DNA from 3 places in the Thalassolituus sp. ST750PaO-4 genome. Region 3 is predicted to be linked to each of the others. Evidence: predicted binding sites of a transcription regulator. Region 3 holds the regulator's gene; each other region holds the start of a gene.
The links. Region 3 encodes sigma-54, which starts transcription at its own class of promoters, with help from an activator protein. Its sites were predicted from a motif close to TGGCACNNNNNTTGCTNT; they were not measured.
Positions count from the first base shown of each region.

Region 1 (7,171 bases), 200 kb from region 3:
GAACCGATATGGCCCGATGGGAAACACAGAGCAAGCAGAAATCGCGCGCGTCTAGCAGGCTGCTAGACACTAATTAAACAGGCCCTAGACCTCAAGCCAGAAGGTTACCGGGCCATCATTCGTGAGGGACACTTTCATATCGGCGCCAAAGCGGCCGCTGGCGGTGGTTACCTGTAACGCGGCCTGCTGCAGAAAATAGCGGTATAACTCTTCAGCCAGCTCCGGCGCTGCGGCGCGGGAAAAACCAGGGCGGGTGCCTTTGCCGGTATCAGCCGCTAACGTGAACTGCGACACCACCAGCAATTCATAACCACAATCAAGCAGGCTGCGGTTCATACGCCCCTGCTCGTCGGCAAAAATACGGTAGTTCAGTACTTTATTCAGCAGCTTATCGGCACTGGCGCTGCTGTCGTCACGCTGTACACCAAGCAATAACAGAATGCCTTCACCGATGGCACCAGTGGTTTCGCCATCCACCACCACGCTGGCGTTGCTGACGCGCTGAATCAATCCGATCATACAAACCCTGCCCTGCAAACAAAGGCGCAGAGAATAACCGCTCAGTCTGCGCGCGCAAACCTGCACGCACTGGCGTCAGTGACGGCTGATGGCGTGCAGACGCTGCGCCACGGCGGTGTAATCACGGCTCATATCATTCAGATGGCTGGCATCCTGTGCATTCTGCTCCGACAAATTGCGGATACGCTCGGCCAGCTGATGAATTTCCTGCGCAACCCGCGTCTGTTCATCCACGGCAGTGGCAATGGTCGCCGTGCGGCCCTCAATATTACTGAAAGCGCTGACAATATCGGCAAAGCTGTCGCGCGCTTCCTGTGCCCGTTCGATTGACTGACGTGACAGTTCACGGCTGTTTTCAATCACCTGCACACCAGAGCCTGCGGCCTGCTGCAGCTGGGTGATCATCTGTTCGATCTCGCTGGCGGAGGCCTGGGTTTTACCGGCCAGAGTACGTACCTCATCGGCCACCACGGCAAAACCGCGCCCCTGCTCGCCGGCCCGGGCCGCCTCAATAGCAGCGTTCAGCGCCAGCAGGTTGGTCTGTTCAGAAATCGCCTTAATCACCGCCAGTACGGCTCCGACCTGCTGCGAATCGGTGGCCAGACGCTCAATCACCTGCGAAGCATTGCTCAGCGCATCGGCCAGCCGGCCAATGGCTTCACTGTTTTCGGTGACCACCCGCTGCCCCTGATCAACCACGGTGCGCGCTTCGCTGGCGGTCTGCGCGGCGGTGGCGGTGTTCTGGGCCACCTCTTTGGCGCTGGAAGCCATTTCGCTGACGGCGGTTGCCAGAGTGTTGTTTTCATCCAGCTGGGCATGGGCGCGGCGGGTCAGGGTATCGCTGAGACCGTTCAGACCATCGGCACCTGTGCGGATACCTTCGGCTTCGGTGCTGATGTTACGGAGGATGCCGCCCAGATAATCAGCGTAATCATTCACCGCCTGACGTAAGCGCCCGACTTCGTCATCACGGCTGACGGTAAGACGGGTACTGATCTGACCGTTAACCAGACTGCGGACCTGCGCCGTGGTTTCTTCCAGCCAGCCGATAATCTGCCGGCCAAAGACAATCATCACCAGCACAAACAGCAGAATCAGCGGAACCAGACTGGAATACAGCATCAGCGACAGTGCACTCATGGTCTGCAGAGCAACGCTCTGCGGCAACAGCATGCCCACCTGCCAATGCTGTTCCTCCAGACTGCTCAGAACCAGCAAAGCCTCGTCGTCCGGCACCACGCCGGCAGGTACAGCAACGCCACTGCGGCCGGCACTCAGCAGTGTTTTCAGCGGTGCCAGACTGCGGTCTTTGGAGGCCAGTTCATCCAGTGTTTTCATATCCAGAGACTGCGTGCGCAGACCCGGTGCAGCGACCACGGTACCGGTCTGATCAACCACGAAGGGATAAGCCTGAGCAATTTCGCGATGCCCCTGCAGTAATTTGCCCAGACCGCTGAGCATCAGATCGATAGTGGCAACACCCCAGAATTCTCCCTGACGACGAATAGACACGGTACAGGTGACCATTGGCGTGCCGGATACCGGATCGGCATAGGCTTCCGACCAGGCACACTGCCCCGGCGCCAGCGTGCGCCCGATGCTGTACCAGCCCTCGTTGTGATAACCCGACCCCGCCGGATCGTTATAATCGTTCAGCAGTTGCAGACGACCCTGACTGTCACGCGCCCAGAACAGCGACGCACGCTCCCGCGCCGGGTCCAGACGTTGCGGCTCTGGCCAGATACCGCCACCGGCAATGGCACCATTACCAAATTCGTCCACCAGATCGCGTAAATGAGTAATAAATGTTGTCTCATCCAATGGCAGTGTTGCACCCAGTGCCGCCATACTGCGCGTCAGTGATGCTGTGGCCTGCAGTACGCCATGGATTTCGGCAGCAATGCCCTCGACCCGCAGCTGCGCACTATCCTGCGCTTGCTGATACAAACGTGGCTCGGCAAGATAGTGGGTAAGAAGGTAGATACAGAGAACAGCGCCCAGCAGCAAAGATGCACCGGCCAGCCAGAGTTGTTTACGAATTAACATAGAATACGCCCGGAAGGTGATTATTTTCAGTCTAGTGAGAATTCCTGACTCTTCCGGATAACCGCCCTCAGCACAGCAGGATTACCATGACAAAGAAGACACTGATGTCACTCATTCTTTTATTAACAGCCTGCACCAGTCTGGCGACCGAGGTGTACATCAGCCGCGACGCTAACGGTAACGTCATCTTCAGTGATAAGCCGGGACAGAACTCCGAAAAACATGCGGTTAAAGAGCTGCCGTCCATCCCCGCCTATGTGCCTCCCCCCAGTGCACACCAGCCGGCCAAGGTGAACGAACCCAGCTTTAACTACACCAGTCTGAGTATTATCACCCCAAGCAATGGTCAGGATATTCCGACCGGTTTCGCCGGTAATGTTGAGGTGTCCGGCGTACTCAGTCCCGGCCTGCGCGAGGCCGACACACTTTATCTGCTGGATAACGGCGAAGTGTTACGTCAGGGACGCCAGACATCCTTCCAGCTCACCAACCTCAGCCGTGGCGAGCATGGCCTGCAACTGGTCGTGCGTGACAAAGCCGGCAACACCATTATCAGCAGTAACCTGGTGACCATTTATGTTCAGCGCGCTTCGGTTCTGAACCGTTCAGGCCGCTAAGGCCTGTTAACGCGGCCTGCACTGGCCTTAAAACCAAAGCACCAAATTCGAGCACAAAAATACTGCGAAGCACTGTTTTTGTGCGCTTAATTCTCCTGTATGTTCGTTCATGTTCGACTTAGCAACATGAATCGCCTACCCCGGCGCTAATATTGTGCATCCCTCCCATGACCTCTGATATATGGCTCAGTTTTTGCTGAAAGCCAGTTGCACAATGTTTTAGCGGCCTGACAGATGGCCACGACTGCCCTCTGGATAAGTACTGGTGGTGCGGTCTGACCCACGCCTCACGCGGCGTTTTTACAGGCAGCAAACGGAGACAAGCATGCTGGCCAGCCCGATCATCAATCAACGCTTACTGGAACACCTGAATACCGGTGTTCTGCTGCTGGACGCCGATCTGACCGTTCTTTATATGAACCCCGCAGCCGAAGCCCTGCTGGAAATGAGTGGCAAGCGCTGTCTGGGCGTGCCCTTTTTTGAACTGGCCATCGAATCTGAAGAAGCGACCAGCGCGCTGGAGCAGGCGATTATTACCGGCCACTCCTATACCAAACGTGAAGCCACTATCCAGCTGCACAATCAGCAACAGATGACGCTGGATTACAGTGTCAGCCCGGTATCCCATCCGGAAAGCCGCCTGCCTTCGCTGCTGATCGAACTGCAGGGGCGTGACCGGCTGATGCGCATCAGCCGCGAAGAGCAGCTGATCGCCAAACAGGAAACCACCCGCTCGCTGGTACGCGGGCTGGCCCACGAAATTAAGAACCCTCTCGGTGGTATCCGCGGTGCCGCGCAACTGCTGGAGCGTGAATTACCTTCGGCCGAGCTGAAGGAATACACCAACATCATTATCGAAGAAGCCGACCGCCTGCGTGATCTGGTCGACCGTCTGCTCGGCCCGCGTCAGATTCCGAAACAGGAACAGGTTAATATTCACGAAGTGCTGGAACGTGTCTGCCAGCTGATCGATGTTGAATCGGCCGGCCGCATCAATATTGAGCGCGATTATGATCCATCCATTCCGGAGCTTGAGGCCGACAAAGGTCAGCTGATTCAGGCCCTGCTGAATATCTGCCGCAACGCCATGCAGGCAATGCTCGAAGCACAGCCGCCACTGGCACAGCCACAACTGAGTTTACGCACCCGCACCGTGCGCCAGTTTACCATTGGCCATCATCGTCACCGTCTGGTCGCACAGATCGATATCAGCGACAACGGCCCGGGCATTCCCGAAGAATTACGCGAAAATCTTTTCTACCCGATGGTCAGCGGCCGCGCCGACGGCACCGGCCTGGGATTATCGATTTCGCAATCCATTATCAATCAGAAGAACGGCATCATTGAGTTTGTCAGTGATGCCAGTAAAACCGTCTTCTCTATTTATTTACCTCTGGAATAACTATGAGCACTGTCTGGATTATCGACGACGACAAATCAATCCGCTGGGTTCTGGAAAAAGCTCTGGAACAGGCCAATATCACCACCCGCGTCTTTGAACAGGCGGAGCCGGCACTGGCAGCGTTAAAGCGAGAACATCCGGATGCCATTATTTCCGATATCCGGATGCCCGGCATGGATGGTCTGGCGTTATTACGTCATGCTCATGAAGCTCACCCGGATTTACCGGTGATTATTATGACCGCTCATTCCGACCTGGAAAGCGCGGTATCGTCCTATCAGCAGGGTGCGTTTGAATACTTACCCAAGCCATTCGATGTGGATGAAGCAGTCAGCCTGATTCATCGTGCGATTGCACACTTCGCTGAATTAAATGCCAATGCGCCGCAAAGCGAAGAAGAAACCGAAGAGCATGAAATTATTGGCGAAGCGCCGGCCATGCAGGAAGTTTTCCGTGCCATTGGCCGCCTGTCGCAATCCAATATTACCGTATTAATTAACGGTGAATCCGGTACCGGTAAAGAACTGGTTGCCCATGCCCTGCATAAACACAGCCCACGTTCGGCGCAGCCGTTTATTGCCCTGAATATGGCGGCTATTCCCAAAGACCTGATCGAATCAGAATTATTCGGCCACGAAAAAGGCTCCTTTACCGGTGCCGGCGGTCAGCGTCGCGGACGCTTTGAACAGGCTAATGGCGGTACTTTATTTCTCGACGAAATCGGTGATATGCCGGCCGATACCCAGACCCGTTTATTGCGTGTTCTGGCCGACGGTGAATTTTACCGCGTAGGTGGCACCACGCCGGTCAAAGTGAATGTACGGATTATTGCCGCAACTCACCAGAACCTTGAAGGCCTGGTTAAAGAAGGACGTTTCCGTGAGGATTTATTCCACCGCCTTAACGTTATCCGTATTCATCTGCCACGTCTGGCGGATCGTCGTGAAGATATTCCGAAGTTACTGTCACACTTTTTAAAGCGTGCCGCCGAAGAGCTGGAAGTCGAAGCCAAAACCCTGCGCAGTGAAACCGAAGATTATTTAAGCTCGCTTGACTGGCCGGGTAACGTGCGTCAGCTGGAAAATACCTGCCGCTGGATTACCGTCATGGCGTCCGGCCGTGAAGTATTAATCAGCGATCTGCCTCCGGAGCTTTTGGAACAGCAAGGCAGTATTCATACCTCCGGCAACTGGGAACAGGCTTTACGCTACTGGGCAGATCAGCAACTGGCCAACGGTGTTACCAATCTGCTGGATACCGCCGTACCGGTGTTTGAACGCATTATGATTGAAACGGCACTTAAGCATACCGCCGGACGCCGTCGTGATGCCGCCAACCTGCTGGGCTGGGGACGTAATACGCTGACCCGTAAAATCAAAGAACTGAATATGGATGGCCACGGTTCTGATGATGACGATGACAGCGACGAATAACGTCGCTTTGCAGTCAGGCCTCAGGGCCTGACTTCGCGCCAGTAAATCACCCGGTCATGACCACGGTAAATACCAAAGGTGGCCGTCGCCTGCGGATCATCCAGCGAACCATTATTATCAAAATCATCCTGCAGCCATACAGGCACATTAAAGCCAACCGTTGCCGTGCCGGTATCCGGTGTACCGGCGTGTAAAACCGGTGCCTGCAGTAACACCGCATCCGTATTACGGCCACTGATTAACGTACGACTATTACCCAGCACACTGGTCAGCGTTGACGGCAAGACACTGGCATCAACGCTGCTGTCGTAACTCCAGCAGCTGTCATCGCTGTTCTGCACAAAGCGTCCGCCAGAAAAATATTCTGCCCGTGCCGGTATCCGCAGAGTTTGCGTTTCCGGGCCGTAGCTGTCTTCCAGCCATAAACGCCCGTAACGCAGCTCAAAACCAGAAGAAATATTAAGCGTTAACGAGCCTGCCATATTAACCTCATCCGTATCTTTAAAATCGCTCAAGGTTAAAATCGGCTTCGGTTGAAAAGGGGACACTTTTGCTCTTAGTTCTTTACTGTAGGTAAAGGTATCATTCAGCACATCAAGGGTATAATTCAGAATACCTGCCGAAGCGGTAGTCAGGTTTCCGGCATTAATCACCGCTGACAGCGAAACAGGCAAACCATCATTGGCCAACGCGCTGCTGTCTGTGGCCGGCAGAGAAAATATGGCCGGGTTCGGCGGTAACTTCATAAACCCAGTCTGGGTATAGTTCTGCGTCAGATTATTCAGCGCATTCCGGGCCTGAATTTCCAGCACAGGGGCAAGATCCCAGTGAATATCCTGACCGCTGTAAGCAAAACCAGAAGCCGTACTGCAATAGGGCTGCAACTGTCCGGCGACCAGTTCTGTGACGTTAAAATGATGTGGATAAAAACGTCCGGTCGGAGTACTGACCGCCGCTGGTAATGTTACGCCATGATAATTACTGCCCGGTGTTAAGCGGATATTAAATACACCGACTTCTGATACATTCGCTGCCAGAATGTTTTTATTATCCGTGGCGGCACTGTGATTATATTGTGCCGGATTTAATACAGCATTAACGCCTGCCGAAGGGGCAACCAACTCCGTACTCAGAGTCATATTATTCATTGCAAA
Region 1 is NZ_JABVCB010000008.1:239,975-247,145, reverse strand. Features, by position in the region: gene dtd (D-aminoacyl-tRNA deacylase) at 85-519, opposite strand; gene HUF18_RS10540 (methyl-accepting chemotaxis protein) at 595-2,565, opposite strand; gene HUF18_RS10535 (DUF4124 domain-containing protein) at 2,670-3,182, shown strand; gene glnL (nitrogen regulation protein NR(II)) at 3,508-4,584, shown strand; gene ntrC (nitrogen regulation protein NR(I)) at 4,587-6,017, shown strand; gene HUF18_RS10520 (DUF6701 domain-containing protein) at 6,038-7,171, opposite strand, start outside.
Region 1: a site for sigma-54 is predicted at 3,365-3,382, ahead of glnL (nitrogen regulation protein NR(II)). Genes of this name have one in related genera too.

Region 2 (7,171 bases), on a different contig from region 3:
CACCATAAAGTCAGGCAGTTCCGGATTACCGTACACACCGCGGTCGCCAATCTGACGCATCAGATACATGCCCATCGCATAACCACCCAGCGCAAAAAATGCACCGTGGCCCAGACTTAAAATACCGCAGTAGCCCCAGATTAAATCCACCGCAATCGCCAGCAGGGCATAACACAGGTATTTGCCCAGCAATGTCATGGTGTAAGTCGATACGTGGAAGAATGATCCTTCCGGTAATAACAGATTACTGAGCGGAATAAACACCGCCATCAGCACCAGTATCAGCAGTAATTTTCGTCCTGCGGCATCGTTCATCAGCAAACGGGTTAAAGGGCCGAATTGTTTTGTCTGTGTCATATCCCTGCCCCTTAACCGTTATCCACAGCACGGCCTTTGAGCGCGAATAATCCGCGTGGCCGTTTCTGGATAAACAGAATGATAAATACCAGCACCATAATTTTTGCCAGAACTGCACCGGCTAATGGTTCGAAGATTTTATTGGCCACACCCAGCGTCATAGCGCCGACCAGCGTGCCCCATAAATTGCCGACACCACCAAAGACCACAACCATAAAGGAATCGATAATATACGCCTGCCCCAGATTCGGGCCGACGTTGGTCAGCTGTGATAAGGCCACGCCGGCAATCCCGGCAATACCGGAACCCAGACCAAAGGTCAGCGCATCGACCCAGCCGGTTTTAATCCCCATTGAGCTGGCCATCGGCCGGTTCATGGTGACCGCACGCATCTGCAGACCAAACAAGGTGCGCTTTAATACCAGTGCCAATACCGCCAGCACCATCAGGCTGAAAATAATGATGTACAGACGGTTCCAGGTCAGCTCCAGCGCCGGGTTAATCATAAAAGTACCGGCCATCCAGTCTGGCGTGGCCACTTCACGGTTTAACGGACTGAAAATCGAACGCACAGCCTGCTGCAGAATCAGACTGATACCAAAGGTCGCCAATAAGGTTTCCAGCGGACGGCCATATAAATGGCGGATCACGCTGCGTTCAATCAGCACGCCAACTAACCCACTGACCAGAAATGCCGCAGGCACGGCCACGACCAGCGATAAGCCGATATGCTCCGGCATCAGCAACTGCACCACATAGGTGGTATAGGCACCGAGCATAATCATTTCGCCGTGGGCCATATTAATAACGCCCATCACGCCGAACGTGATGGCCAGACCAATAGCTGCCAGCAGCAAGACCGCGCCCAGCGCCAGACCAAAATACAGATTCTCGATATAGCCATTAATGCTGACCAGTTTTTCGATATCGGTCAGCGTGGTTTGCGCCAGCTGGTATTCATTTTTACGTGACAGTTTTTCTTCATCACTGAAACTGCGGATAAATTCACTCAGTCCGGCACGCACTTCCGGATACAGTGCACCATCCAATGCGGTAAGCCCCTCAATCCGCTCTTCAGTCTGATCGGCTTTCAGTTGCATCAGCGCGCGTACCTGGTGCAGAACCTCAGCCACAGAATTGTCAGTTTCCCGCTGCAGTGCCTGATCAATAAATGCCCGGTCGATATCATCACTGCTTTTCAGCAGATTCTGTGCAGCCGCCATGCGCTGTGATTTATGCTTCGATGAAATCTGTGCGCGGGAAATCAGGCTGCGTAATGCAACCCGCAATGAATTATTAACACCAATTTTTTTAATATCGCGCTTACCCAGCCCGGTGACGGCTTGCAGGGTAAAGGCGTCCTGCGCACTGTCCGGCTCACCGGAACTGTCGACCAGTAACAATTGCCCGTTGCTTTTAACGTAATACAGGCGGCTGTCGAGTAATGCCTGCAAAATAACAATGGCCTGATCATCTTCAGCCAGCGCAATCTGCTCGGCCAGCGCCGCTTTTTCTTTATAGTTTGCACTGATTAATTGCTGACTGAGTTCTGCCAGAGAAGGCTGAGTATCAGCATTGTTTGCCAGTAGATTATGGCTGGCCGAAAGTAATAAGACGGCGAAAAAAACACGTCTGAATAATGTGAACATGGGAACATCCTGTTGGAAAGGGACTGCACGCCTGCGCAGCGTTATATCAACGCCGGCAAACGTGCAGCGGGTCGGGCTTACTCGGCCGCTACGGCGCCACCACAGGTTTTGGTTGCTGTGTTGTAGTTGCCGCAGTTGATTGGTGCAGTCCAGTCAGAAATCAGGTTTTTGCTTTCAGGCAGGAAGTCAGTCCAGGCGTCACCCGGTACCACACCTTCAGTCTGCCAGACGATATCAAACTGGCCATCTTCCTGAATTTCGCCAATCAGTACCGGCTTGGACAGGTGGTGATTTTTATTCATCACCGCCATACCACCGGTCAGGTTAGGAACAGAAATACCGATCATGGCATCCTGTACTTTGCTGACGTCAGCAGTACCGGCTTTTTCCACCGCTTTGGTCCACATATTGAAACCGATATAGGTTGCTTCCATCGGATCGTTGGTTACGCGTTTATCGTCTTTGGTAAAGCTGTGCCATTGTTTGATAAAGGCATCGTTCTCTTTACCATCAGCGCTCATAAAGTAGTTCCAGGCGGCCAGGTGACCAACCAGAGGCTTGGTATCGAAACCAGACAGTTCTTCTTCACCTACCGAGAAGGCAACCACCGGAATGTCTTCCGCGCTTACACCCTGGTTCGCCAGTTCTTTATAGAAAGGAACGTTGGCATCACCATTAATGGTGGAAACCACTGCGGTTTTAACACCGGCGCTGCCGAATTTTTTAATGTCAGAAACAATGGTCTGCCAGTCAGAATGACCGAACGGTGTGTAATTAATCATGATGTCTTTAGCAGCAACACCTTTCGACTTCAGATAGCTTTCCAGAATTTTATTGGTGGTACGTGGATAAACGTAGTCGGTCCCGGCCAGAACCCAGCGCTTAACGCCAACGTCATTCATCAGATAATCAACGGCCGGAATAGCCTGCTGGTTAGGCGCCGCACCGGTATAGAAAACATTTTTTGAAGACTCTTCACCTTCATACTGAACCGGATAAAACAGCAGACCGTTCAGCTCTTCTACAACTGGTAAAACAGACTTACGGGAAACGGAAGTCCAGCAGCCGAAAATCACATCGACCTTATCTTTCTCCAGCAGCTCACGGGTTTTTTCCGCAAATAAAGGCCAGTTAGAAGCAGGGTCGACTACTACAGCTTCCAGTTGCTTGCCCAGCAGACCGCCTTTTTTATTCTGCTCTTCCACCATCATCAGCACGGTATCTTTCAGCGTGGTTTCGGAAATCGCCATGGTGCCGGACAATGAATGCAGCACACCGACCTTAATGGTATCGGCGGCATTGGCAAGACTGATACCAGCAGCCAGAGTGGTCATCGCCAGAACTTTGGTCGCTTTTGACAGCGTGTTTAATCCCAGTTTTTTCATCTTGAGTCCGTCCTTAATGTACTTTGATTTTATCCGGAGTCCGATTACTGCTGATCAGCTCCATTTATGAGTTAGCATTCCCTGTAGAGCAAAGCCTGTACCAACTTATAACCAATTGTTTTTTAAGAGTTTTCAGCCAGCAAGGTGCCATATACAGGAATAAACCCGCATTACCGAAAATTCACGCACCGTTATTGCTCAGCTGCTTTTAAATATTCACCGCATTGGTGCAGGCCAGATAAATCATTAATCTGCTCTGATATTAATGTTGTAGCGGCTCTTCGCTGCCTGAATGCGGTGCAGAGTAATATGGCGCACGGTATTTTTACTGACATCGATATGCTGGCTGAGAAAACCGGCCGCTTCTTCTGCGTTGCCATTCAGCATTAAATTCAGAATATGAGAGTGCTCATCATAGGTCGCTTTAATACGCCCCTGCTGGGTGAAATCCAGCCGGCGGATAATGCGCAGACGTTCACACACCATACGGTGAATCGCCGCCATTTCCTGATTGCCGCTGAGCTCCAGCAGAGCAAAATGAAAGTCTTCATCCATCTCTGCCAGCAGCGAACTGTCGTTCAGCCGCTGGCCTTCATGGCAGCACCAAAGCGTCAGCAAACCGGCCAGCTGCTCTTTAAGACCGGCGCGCCCACATAGACGTTTTACCGCAGCCACTTCGAGCAGGGTGCGAACGTCGTATAAGTCTTCAAAATAACGGAAATCAAAGGGCCGGACCTGCCAGCCACTGCGGAAATGCACCTGCACAAACCCATCGCGCTCCAGCCGGTACAGTGCTTCACGTACCGGAGTACGACTGGCCTGCATACGCCTGGCAATTTCGTTCTCACTGAAGCGATCACCGGGCAGCAACTGGAAATCGAAGATATCGTTTTTCAGTTGCTGATAAATCCGCTCGGCCAGATTCAGCGGGCGCTTTTTTTCTTCAGTATCCGTTGGATACATGCTTAATTTCCGCTCTGGGATTTCAGATGAGCGATATACGCACGCCAGCCACCGAACCCGCTGATATGGGTTGCGCTGGCCACCGCTTCCGGTTCACAGATAAAGCCTTTTACCAGGCGGCCATCGGCTAACTCCAGCGTGCCGATTCCCAGGGGCTGTGGAATTTCCGCAACAAAACTGCCGAAAGCGGCAACGTCCATTCGCCACAATTCGACAATGATTTCATGCCCTGTTTCAGAGCCACTATTCAGTAATGCATCATTAATGCGCACCAGGCCTGGCTTTGGCGGCACTGTATTGGCCAGGGCATAAAGCTGGTATTTTTTGGCACTCAGCGTTTGCTCCAGCAATATTGCATCACGGCTGGTCAGCTGATGATTCAGCGGCATACCGGTTAAATGGGCGCCGACCACCGCCACCACCACCGATTCGTCATCGCGTGCGCCAAGTAATACCGGCGCCTGTGGTAAACGCAGCGCCGCCTGCCAGTGCGCAGCAAAAGTCAGTAATGCATTTTCACTGAAGGCTGGTGCAATAACCGTGATGCCGAAAGGCAGCCCATCGCTGCGTAAATTGGCCGGTAAAGCAATCGCACATAAATCGGCAAGATTAACAAAATTGGTATAAGTACCCAGTTGGCTGTTGACCTTAACCGGCTCGGCTTCGACCTCTGCAAGAGTTGGAAAGCAGGGTGCGGTAGGAACAAGCAGTGCATCGAAGCTCTGAAATAACTGCTGAATTTCCCGCAGCAGTTCCATACGCCGGTACTCGGCATTAAAGGCCTGAACCGCTGTTCCGCTGTTACCACCGGCAATAATACTTTTCACCACCGGATTAATGCCGGGTAAATCCTGCCGGATAAATTCACCCACAGCGGCATAACGCTCAGCCACCCAGGGGCCCTGATAGAGCAGCGCAGCCAGTTCAGATAACGGCGAAAAATCGGTGGTGATTAATTCAAAGCCAAGACTTTCAGCTTTTGCCAAAGCCGCTGTGAATGCAGCCTGCTGTACGTCATCACCAAACCATGGCATATCGGCTGGTACCGCCAGCCGGCGGATGGTTTTTAATGGCGGGTTGCCCACTGGGCGGGAATACGCATCCTGCGCATCAAATTGCGCGGCCAATGCAAAAATGCGCTCGACATCGAGGGTGTTTAACGCAAAAACAGAAACACAATCCAGGCTGCGGCATGCCGGTACAACACCCTGAGTACTGAGCGCCCCCTTACTGGCTTTCAACCCGACAATATGATTAAAGCCTGCCGGAATACGACCAGAGCCCGCCGTGTCGGTACCCAATGAAAAAGGCACATAACCGCGCGCAACCGCAACCGCAGAACCTGAGCTGGAACCACCACTGATATAGTTTTCATTAAATGGATTAGCCACCGCGCCATAGGGCGAACGGCTGCCCACCAGCCCGGTGGCAAACTGATCGAGATTGGTTTTGCCCAATACAATGGCACCGGCATTACGCAGTAAACGCACCACGGTGGCATCCGCCGGAGGCTCATAAGCAAACTCCGGACAGGCTGCGGTTGTCGCAAAACAGGCAACGTCGATATTGTCTTTTACCGCAAAAGGAACGCCGTATAACGGCAGCGCCTGCATATCGCCATCGGCGGCATCCAGTAATTGCTGCAACTGAATTAACTGCGCACCCAGTTGCTGCTCGCTGGCCAGTTCAATCCAGACGCTGCCTTCTTTCAGCACGCCGTTGCAGCTTTCCTGCTGATGCACTTCTGTCCGTAATGCATTCAGCAATTCACTAGCATTAGCGCCGTTACGATAGACCTGATTCCAGTCACCAAGACTCCAGCCCAGTAATGATTTTCCCGATTTTTCTGATGTGATGTCGCTCATAGCACTGCCAGTGTGTTCAACCTTGTATACAAGCTACAGAGCGACAGTCGTGCCAGTTTTTACTATGTCAGCGTAATGTGAGCCAAAACCACGGTATTGGCGGGCTTGCTGTAACCAGCCACTGAAAAAATCAGGAATAACGCAGAAAATATGCGCGCGGTTTAAGCGCAAAAAAGAAAATATCGTGCATCAGAACGGGGCATATTATTAAGCCCCGTACATTCTGGTGAAGAAAATCAGGCGGGAAATATCTGCTGCAGGTGATTGCGGATATGCAGTTCATGCGCAGCCGCATAGGCTGTTTTATCCAGTTCACCATACGCAAAATGGGGCGCCAGCTCTGCGCTGTAAGCCATAAAATCCTGCAGAGCCACCAGCAACCTCTGCAATGCCAGCTCCTGTTCCAGCGCCGGATCGGCTGCCACCATACCCGGCAGACCTTCGGTCAGATTGTGACGCATGGAACCCGCGGCACGGAATACCGCCAGCGCCGCACTGCCGGCGGTGTGTTTAAACAGGGAAGAATAATGCTGAGGATAGCCATCCATTGAACCGCGGATACTTTGTGCGCAGTGCTGAAAAACCTCACTCACCGACCAGGCCGTACCACTGCGTAAACGCTGACCATTAAGTGCCTGCAATTCCTGCAGTAACCCTGACAGATCATATTCCTTACTCCGGGCAACAGCACTAACGCCTGCGGCACCACCTGCCAGAACCAGAGGAACAGCAACTGCTGTTTTAAGCAAAGTACGTCGTTTCACACAGACTCCCGCTGATTATTGAAAGGCTTTGAGTCTGTCACAATTCCGATGAATGCGGTAACTCCTGATGGCTGTTATGAGCATTCAGCCATTCTATTAATTCATGCTCGGGCAGTGCCTGCGACCAGAAATAGCCCTGAGCTTCATCACACCCCAGTTGTTTTAACAGGTTCAGCGTTGCTTCGTCT
Region 2 is NZ_JABVCB010000005.1:612,361-619,531, reverse strand. Features, by position in the region: gene urtC (urea ABC transporter permease subunit UrtC) at 1-357, opposite strand, end outside; gene urtB (urea ABC transporter permease subunit UrtB) at 369-2,006, opposite strand; gene urtA (urea ABC transporter substrate-binding protein) at 2,084-3,340, opposite strand; gene HUF18_RS05225 (GntR family transcriptional regulator) at 3,638-4,354, opposite strand; gene atzF (allophanate hydrolase) at 4,357-6,219, opposite strand; gene HUF18_RS05215 (DUF1569 domain-containing protein) at 6,456-6,983, opposite strand; gene HUF18_RS05210 (putative bifunctional diguanylate cyclase/phosphodiesterase) at 7,021-7,171, opposite strand, start outside.
Region 2: a site for sigma-54 is predicted at 3,477-3,494, ahead of urtA (urea ABC transporter substrate-binding protein). Genes of this name have one in related genera too.

Region 3 (7,171 bases):
ATTGCTGGTCTTATTGTTTTGGTATGGAGCGCTGACAAGTTTGTTATTGGCGCCGCTGCTTCTGCCCGCCGCCTGGGCATGTCTCCTTTACTGGTCGGCCTGACCATCGTTGCTATGGGAACCTCCGCGCCGGAGATGTTCGTCTCTGCCGTTGCTTCCCTCGACGGTGCCGGCAATCTGGCCATTGGTAATGCACTCGGCTCCAACATCACCAACATTGCCCTGGTACTGGGTATCACCGCATTGATCAGTCCGATCCCGCTGCAGAAAAAACTGCTGAAAAAAGAGCTGCCGCTGCTTATTCTGATCAGCATTATCGGTGGCCTGACACTGGCCGACCTCGAACTGAATATGACCGACGCCATTATTTTATTTGGCTCCATGGCCGTCGCGTTGTACCTGATGTTTCTTGATACCAGCGAATCCGGCGAAGCCATTGTCGATAAAGACGAAGCCGCCGAAATCGAAAATACCCCTATGCGTACTGCCGTGTTCTGGCTGGTAGCCGGACTGATCGCACTGATGTTCAGTTCCAAACTGCTGGTCTGGGGCGCAACCGAAATTGCCCGCGCCTATGGTGTCAGTGATCTGGTGATCGGCCTGACCATTGTCGCCATCGGCACCAGCCTGCCGGAACTGGCGGCCTCCGTTGCCAGCGCCCTGAAAGGCCACCATGACATTGCCATCGGTAACGTAATCGGCTCCAACATTTTTAACCTGCTGACCGTAATGCCAATCCCGGGTCTGCTGGCAGTAACCGTGGTTGATCCGCTGGCACTGTACCGCGACTATGCCGTGATGATGGCGCTGACCCTCGCCCTGTTGGTTCTGTTTTTAATCAGTTATCGTAAGGGCACTCTCGGACGTTTCGCCGGTCTGTTCCTGACCACCAGCTACGCTGGCTATCTGGTATCTCTGTTTTATATGGCTGACTCATGACCACTGATATGAATTTTGATTTTCTGCAATCCGCCCGCCGTACCATCAAACTGGAACAGGAGGCCATTGCACAGCTGGAAGGTCGTCTTACCGACGATTTCGCCACCGCCTGTCAGCTGGTTCTGAACTGCAAAGGACGTGTTGTTGTTACCGGCATGGGTAAATCCGGCCATATCGGCAATAAAATGGCTGCAACCCTGGCCAGCACCGGCACCCCGGCTTTTTTTGTGCATCCGGGTGAAGCCAGCCATGGCGACATGGGCATGATTCAGCCATCGGATGTGGTTATCGCTCTGTCCAACTCCGGTGAAACCGGTGAAGTTACCAGCCTGCTCCCCCTGCTTAAACGCCTCGGCACTGCGCTGATCAGCATGACCGGTAATCCGGAATCCACCCTCGGCCGTGCCGCCAACGCCCACTTAAATACCGGCGTGAATCAGGAAGCCTGTCCGCTCAATCTGGCACCAACCTCTTCCACCACCTGCGCACTGGTGATGGGTGATGCGCTGGCCGTTGCCCTGCTGGAAGCCCGTGGTTTTACCGCCGAAGATTTTGCCTTCTCTCATCCGGGCGGCTCACTCGGCCGTCGCCTGCTGCTGAAAGTGGAAGACATTATGCACAGTGGCGATCAGATTCCGGTGGTTTCCCCTTCCGCCACGCTGTCTGAAGCCCTGCTGGTTGTAACCTCCAAAGGTCTGGGCATGACCACCGTGCAGGATAACGGCAAGCTGACCGGTATTTTCACCGACGGTGACCTGCGTCGTGCCATTGATCACGGAGTTGATATCCATACCGCTACCATGGCCGATGTGATGACCGTCGGTGGCAAAACCACCACGCCCGGCACTCTGGCTGCTGAAGCGCTGAAGCTGATGGAAGACAACAAAATCAACGCCCTGGTCGTTAAAAATGGCGACGACACGGTTGGCGTCATCAATATGCACGATCTGCTGCGCGCGGGCGTAATCTGATGCGCAAGCGTTATCTGCTGTTACTGCTGACCCTGATCTTTGGTCTGGCTCTGCTGGCAGTGGATCGCTACACCCAGGAGCAGACGCCCCCCCTGAGTGAGCAGCAGAATCATGAACCGGATTACTATGGCGAAGGCCTGTACAACCGCCAGTACGACAGTAATGGCGAATTACAGCAAACCTTTGTTGCAGCACGTTCAACCCATTATCCGCAGACGAAAAGCACCCTTTTTACCGGGCCGCTGCTGATGTCAGACGATGATGACGGCCAGACCTGGCAGGTCAATGCCCGCGAAGGAACACTACAGGATAACGAGCAGTCGCTGCGCCTTGTAGGTCAGGTCGAAATCCGGCCGCTCGATCCGGCCGACGCTGCGGACGATATTCTGATCGAAACCAGCATCCTGACCTACCACAGCCGCCAGCAACTGGCCGAGACTGATCAGCCGGTAACCATTACAAGCCCGCAAACACATATCAATGCAACCGGTATGACACTGGATATCGCGCGTCAGCGCATGGAATTCAAATCACAGGTGGATAGCCGCTATGTTCCGCAATAATCATCGTTTTCTGGCCGGCCTGTTTGTCCTGTGCAGCGCAGCCTCTGCTTATGCCTTACCCGACGACTGGCAGCAGGAAATGGTCATTCTCTCTGACCACGCTGAGCTCGACCGCAAGGCTGGCGTTGTTATTTATGAAGGCAATGTGATTCTGACTCAGGGAACCCTGCGCATCGAATCGGAGCGCCTGCTGATTATCCGCACCGATAACACACTGGAAAAAGCCGTTGCCGAAGGGACAGCGAAAAAACCGGCACGCTATCAGCAACAGATCAATCCGGGAAAACCCCTGACCAAAGCACACGGCCAGCGCATTGATTACTTTGCCCGGCAACGTGAAGTCAACATTCAGGGCAATGCTCAACTGCAGCAGGACGGCAACCTGTTCAGTGGTGAGCGCATCCTCTATGACATGACCAAAGAAACCGTCAGCGCCAGCGGCGGCACCAGTACCTCCGGCCAGACTGGTGGTAATGGCGAAAAACAACGAATCAAAGTCGTGATTCAGCCACAGGCTCCGGCAGAACCTGCCACCGATAACAGCAAGCCAGTACAGGAACAGCCATGAAGACCCTGAAAGCCGAAAACCTGGCGAAAAGCTATAACGGCCGGGAAGTGGTAAAAGATGTATCCATGTCTGTGCAAAGCGGTCAGATCGTTGGCCTGCTGGGACCCAACGGGGCCGGTAAGACCACCTGTTTCTACATGATTGTGAATCTGGTGCAGGCTGACAAAGGCCGCATCAAAATTGACGACGAAGACATCAGTCATCTGCCGATGCACGGCCGGGCGCAGAAAGGCATTGGCTATCTGCCGCAGGAAGCCTCCATTTTCCGCAAATTAAGTGTGGCCGATAATATTCTCGCCATTCTCGAAACCCGCAAAGACCTCAACCGTGCACAGCGTCTGGAAAAACTGGAAGAGCTGCTGAATGAGTTTCATATTCAGCATATCCGCAGCAGTCTGGGCATGGCCTTATCCGGTGGTGAACGACGCCGGGTCGAGATTGCCCGCGCGCTGGCGGCTGAGCCGTCCTTTATTCTGCTTGATGAGCCGTTCGCCGGGGTTGACCCGATTTCTGTAGCTGACATCATGGACATCATCCGACAGCTCAAGGCACGTGGCATCGGCGTACTCATTACCGACCACAACGTAAGGGAAACTCTGGCTATCTGTGAGAAAGCCTATATTGTCGGGGGTGGCCATATCATCGCCGAAGGCACCGCTGAACAGGTATTGGCCAGCGAGCAGGTACGCAAAGTGTACCTGGGTGAGGATTTCCGCCTGTGATGGCAAGCCCTGCTGCAGGGAAGTGGCTGATGATCCAAAGCAAAGGAAGATGCACAAAAGATTCCAAGGTTTACCGCTTGGCGTATAATGCACAGACTATGCCGATACTGAGTGATTACTGAACTTTTATGAAAGCGTCTCTTCAGTTAAAGATGGGTCAGCACCTGACCATGACCCCTCAGTTGCAACAAGCCATCCGCCTGCTTCAGCTGTCTACCCTCGATCTGCAGCAGGAGATTCAGGAAGCCCTCGATTCCAACCCGATGCTCGAAGTAGAAGAACACGAGCACGATGACCTGCCCGATCTGTCCCGCAACAGCGATCACGACACCAGCAGCAGCCACGAAGTCAGCAGTCAGGACGACAGCCACAACGACACTCCGGAACTGGATGAACAGTGGTCGCAGGAACAACTCCCCGACGACCTGCCGGTCGACAGTCAGTGGGAAGATACTTACCAGACCACCGCCAGCGTTGCCTCCGGCAGCAGCAGTAATGCCATCGACGACGATTTCGATTACGACTCGCGCCACGCCAGCACCGAAGATCTGCAGGATCATCTGCTGTGGCAACTCAATCTGACTCCTATGTCAGATACCGACCGCGAGATCGCCCTGATGCTGATCGATGGTGTGGATGACGACGGCTATCTGCACACCACCGTCGAAGATATTCTGGAAAGCATGGACCCGGCTCTGGACGTCGAAGAAGACGAAGTCATGGCCGTACTGCACCGCCTGCAGCAGTTTGATCCGGCCGGTGCTTTTGCCCGCGATCTGCGTGAATGCCTGCTGCTGCAACTGCAGCAACTGCCGGCTGAGACCCCATGGCTGAACGAAGCCAAAATGGTCATCCGCGATTATATCGAGCTGCTGGGCAGCAAGGATTACCCAACGCTGATGCGCAAAACCAAGCTGCGCGAAGAAGACCTTAAAGCCGTGCTGCGGCTGATTAAAGAACTGAATCCCAAGCCAGGTGCCGGCATCAGTGCCGAGCAGGCCGAATACGTGGTGCCCGACGTGCTGGTACGCAATATCCGCGACGAATGGCGGGTTGAGCTGAATCCGGATATCGCCCCCAAGCTGCGCGTTAACGCCGATTACGCCTCACTGGTACGCCGTTCCGATAACAGCACCGACAACGCCTTCTTGCGCGACCACCTGCAGGAAGCGCGCTGGTTTATCAAAAGTCTGCAAAGCCGCAACGAAACCCTGCTGAAAGTAGCCACCAAAATCGTCGAGTATCAGATCGAGTTTTTCGAACAGGGCGAAGAAGCAATGAAGCCGCTGGTGCTGCACGATATTGCCGAAGCCGTTGGTATGCATGAATCCACCATTTCCCGGGTAACCACCCAGAAATACATGCACACGCCACGCGGAATCTTCGAGCTGAAGTACTTTTTCTCCAGCCATGTCAGTACCGATGGCGGCGGCGAATGTTCCTCCACCGCAATCCGTGCCATGATTAAAAAACTGATTGCTGAAGAAAATGCCCGCAAACCGCTGAGCGACAACAAAATCGCCGCAGTGTTGGGTGAAAAAGGCATTCAGGTGGCACGGCGCACGGTAGCCAAATACCGTGAGGCTATGATGATTCCGCCTTCGAACGAACGTAAACAATTGATTTAAAAAACAACAAGCCAGCAACAAGGAGTCTGGACATGAAGATTAATATCAGCGGTCACCACGTTGACGTTACCGAATCTCTGCAAGCGTACGTAGACGAAAAAATGTCCAAGCTGGGACGCCACTTTGACAACATCACCAACGGCCAGGTAACCCTGACCGTTATTAAAGAGCGCATGATTGCTGAAGCCACCATCCACGTCAGCGGTGCCGACCTGCACGCCAGCGCTGAGCACGATGATATGTATGCCGCAATCGATCAGATGACCGACAAGCTCGACCGTCAGGTACTGAAACACAAAGAAAAACTGGTGGCGCGGCAACACGGACAAGGCTGATTAATGGACATTCGCATCGAGGATATCCTCACACCGGAACGCAGTCTGATAGATGCTCCGGTTTCCAGTAAAAAGAAATTACTGGAGTACCTGGCAGGTTTTATCGCAGAACAACTCAGCGACAGCTCTGCCGACGATATTTACGAGCGATTACTCAGCCGTGAACGCCTCGGCAGCACCGGGATTGGCGAAGGTATTGCCATTCCCCACTGCCGGCTGAAGCAGTGCGACCAGGCGATGGGCGTACTGCTGCGTCTGGTGGAGCCGGTGGATTACGACGCCATTGACCGCAAGCCGGTCGATCTGGTGTTTGCTCTGCTGGTTCCCGAAGAAGCTACTGAACAGCACCTGCAGGTTCTGGCGATGCTGGCACGCAACTTCAGCGAGCCGGCCTACCGCGAGGCACTGCGCAAAGCGCCGGATGCGCAACGGTTTTATCAGCGGGCGCTGAGCGGACAACCGGGCTGACATCAGCCCAACGGGCAATGGAGGAGCACAGCAATGCGTTTAGTGGTGATCAGCGGCCGGTCCGGCTCAGGAAAATCCAGTGCTCTGCACGTACTGGAAGATCTGGGCTTCTACTGCATTGATAACCTGCCGGTTGCTTTGTTGCCAGCGCTGGCCCGCCAGACCGAAAGCGAAGAAAAACTGGCCAAAGTCGCCGTCAGTGTTGACGCCCGCAATCTGCCCCATGCCTTCGACAATATCCACGATGTACTGCACCAGCTGCCCAGCGAAGAATACCAGCTGGATGTCGTCTATCTCGACGCCAGCGAAGAAGTGCTGCTGCAGCGCTTCAGCTCCACCCGGCGTAAGCACCCACTGACCAGTAAAAGCACATCTCTGGCCGAAGCCATCGATAAAGAGCGCCTGCTGCTGGAGCCTATCGCCAACCTTGCCGATCTGACGCTGGATACCACCAGCATGTCTGTGCATGAGCTGCGCAGCCTGATTAAATTGCGGGTGGCGGATAAAACCAGCACCGATATCGCCATTCTGTTTGAATCTTTCGGCTTCAAGCATGGCATCCCGATTGATGCCGATTATGTATTCGATGTCCGCAACCTGCCCAACCCTTACTGGGACCCGGCACTGCGCGCCTTTACCGGGCGCGACCCGGCAATCATTGATTTCCTTGCCCGGGAGCCTCAGGTTGGACAAATGCAGCAGGACATCAGCGGGTTTATTCAGCGCTGGCTGCCTGCCTTTGTCGATGCCAACCGCAGCTATATGACCATTGCCATCGGCTGCACCGGCGGGCAGCACCGCTCCGTTTACCTGGCAGAGCAACTTAAGGCAGAATTCTGTCATCATTACAGCAATGTTCAGGTCCGCCACCGCGAGCTGGGCAGTGCCGACATTCATCAGGACTGATACGGATGACCAGCACCGAAATCACCATCATCAATAAGCTGGGCCTGCACGCCCGCGCAGCCGCCAAGCTG
Region 3 is NZ_JABVCB010000008.1:40,936-48,106, reverse strand. Features, by position in the region: gene HUF18_RS09640 (calcium/sodium antiporter) at 1-939, shown strand, start outside; gene HUF18_RS09635 (KpsF/GutQ family sugar-phosphate isomerase) at 936-1,910, shown strand; gene lptC (LPS export ABC transporter periplasmic protein LptC) at 1,910-2,473, shown strand; gene lptA (lipopolysaccharide transport periplasmic protein LptA) at 2,460-3,041, shown strand; gene lptB (LPS export ABC transporter ATP-binding protein) at 3,038-3,763, shown strand; gene HUF18_RS09615 (RNA polymerase factor sigma-54) at 3,892-5,391, shown strand; gene hpf (ribosome hibernation-promoting factor, HPF/YfiA family) at 5,424-5,726, shown strand; gene ptsN (PTS IIA-like nitrogen regulatory protein PtsN) at 5,730-6,194, shown strand; gene rapZ (RNase adapter RapZ) at 6,228-7,100, shown strand; gene HUF18_RS09595 (HPr family phosphocarrier protein) at 7,106-7,171, shown strand, end outside.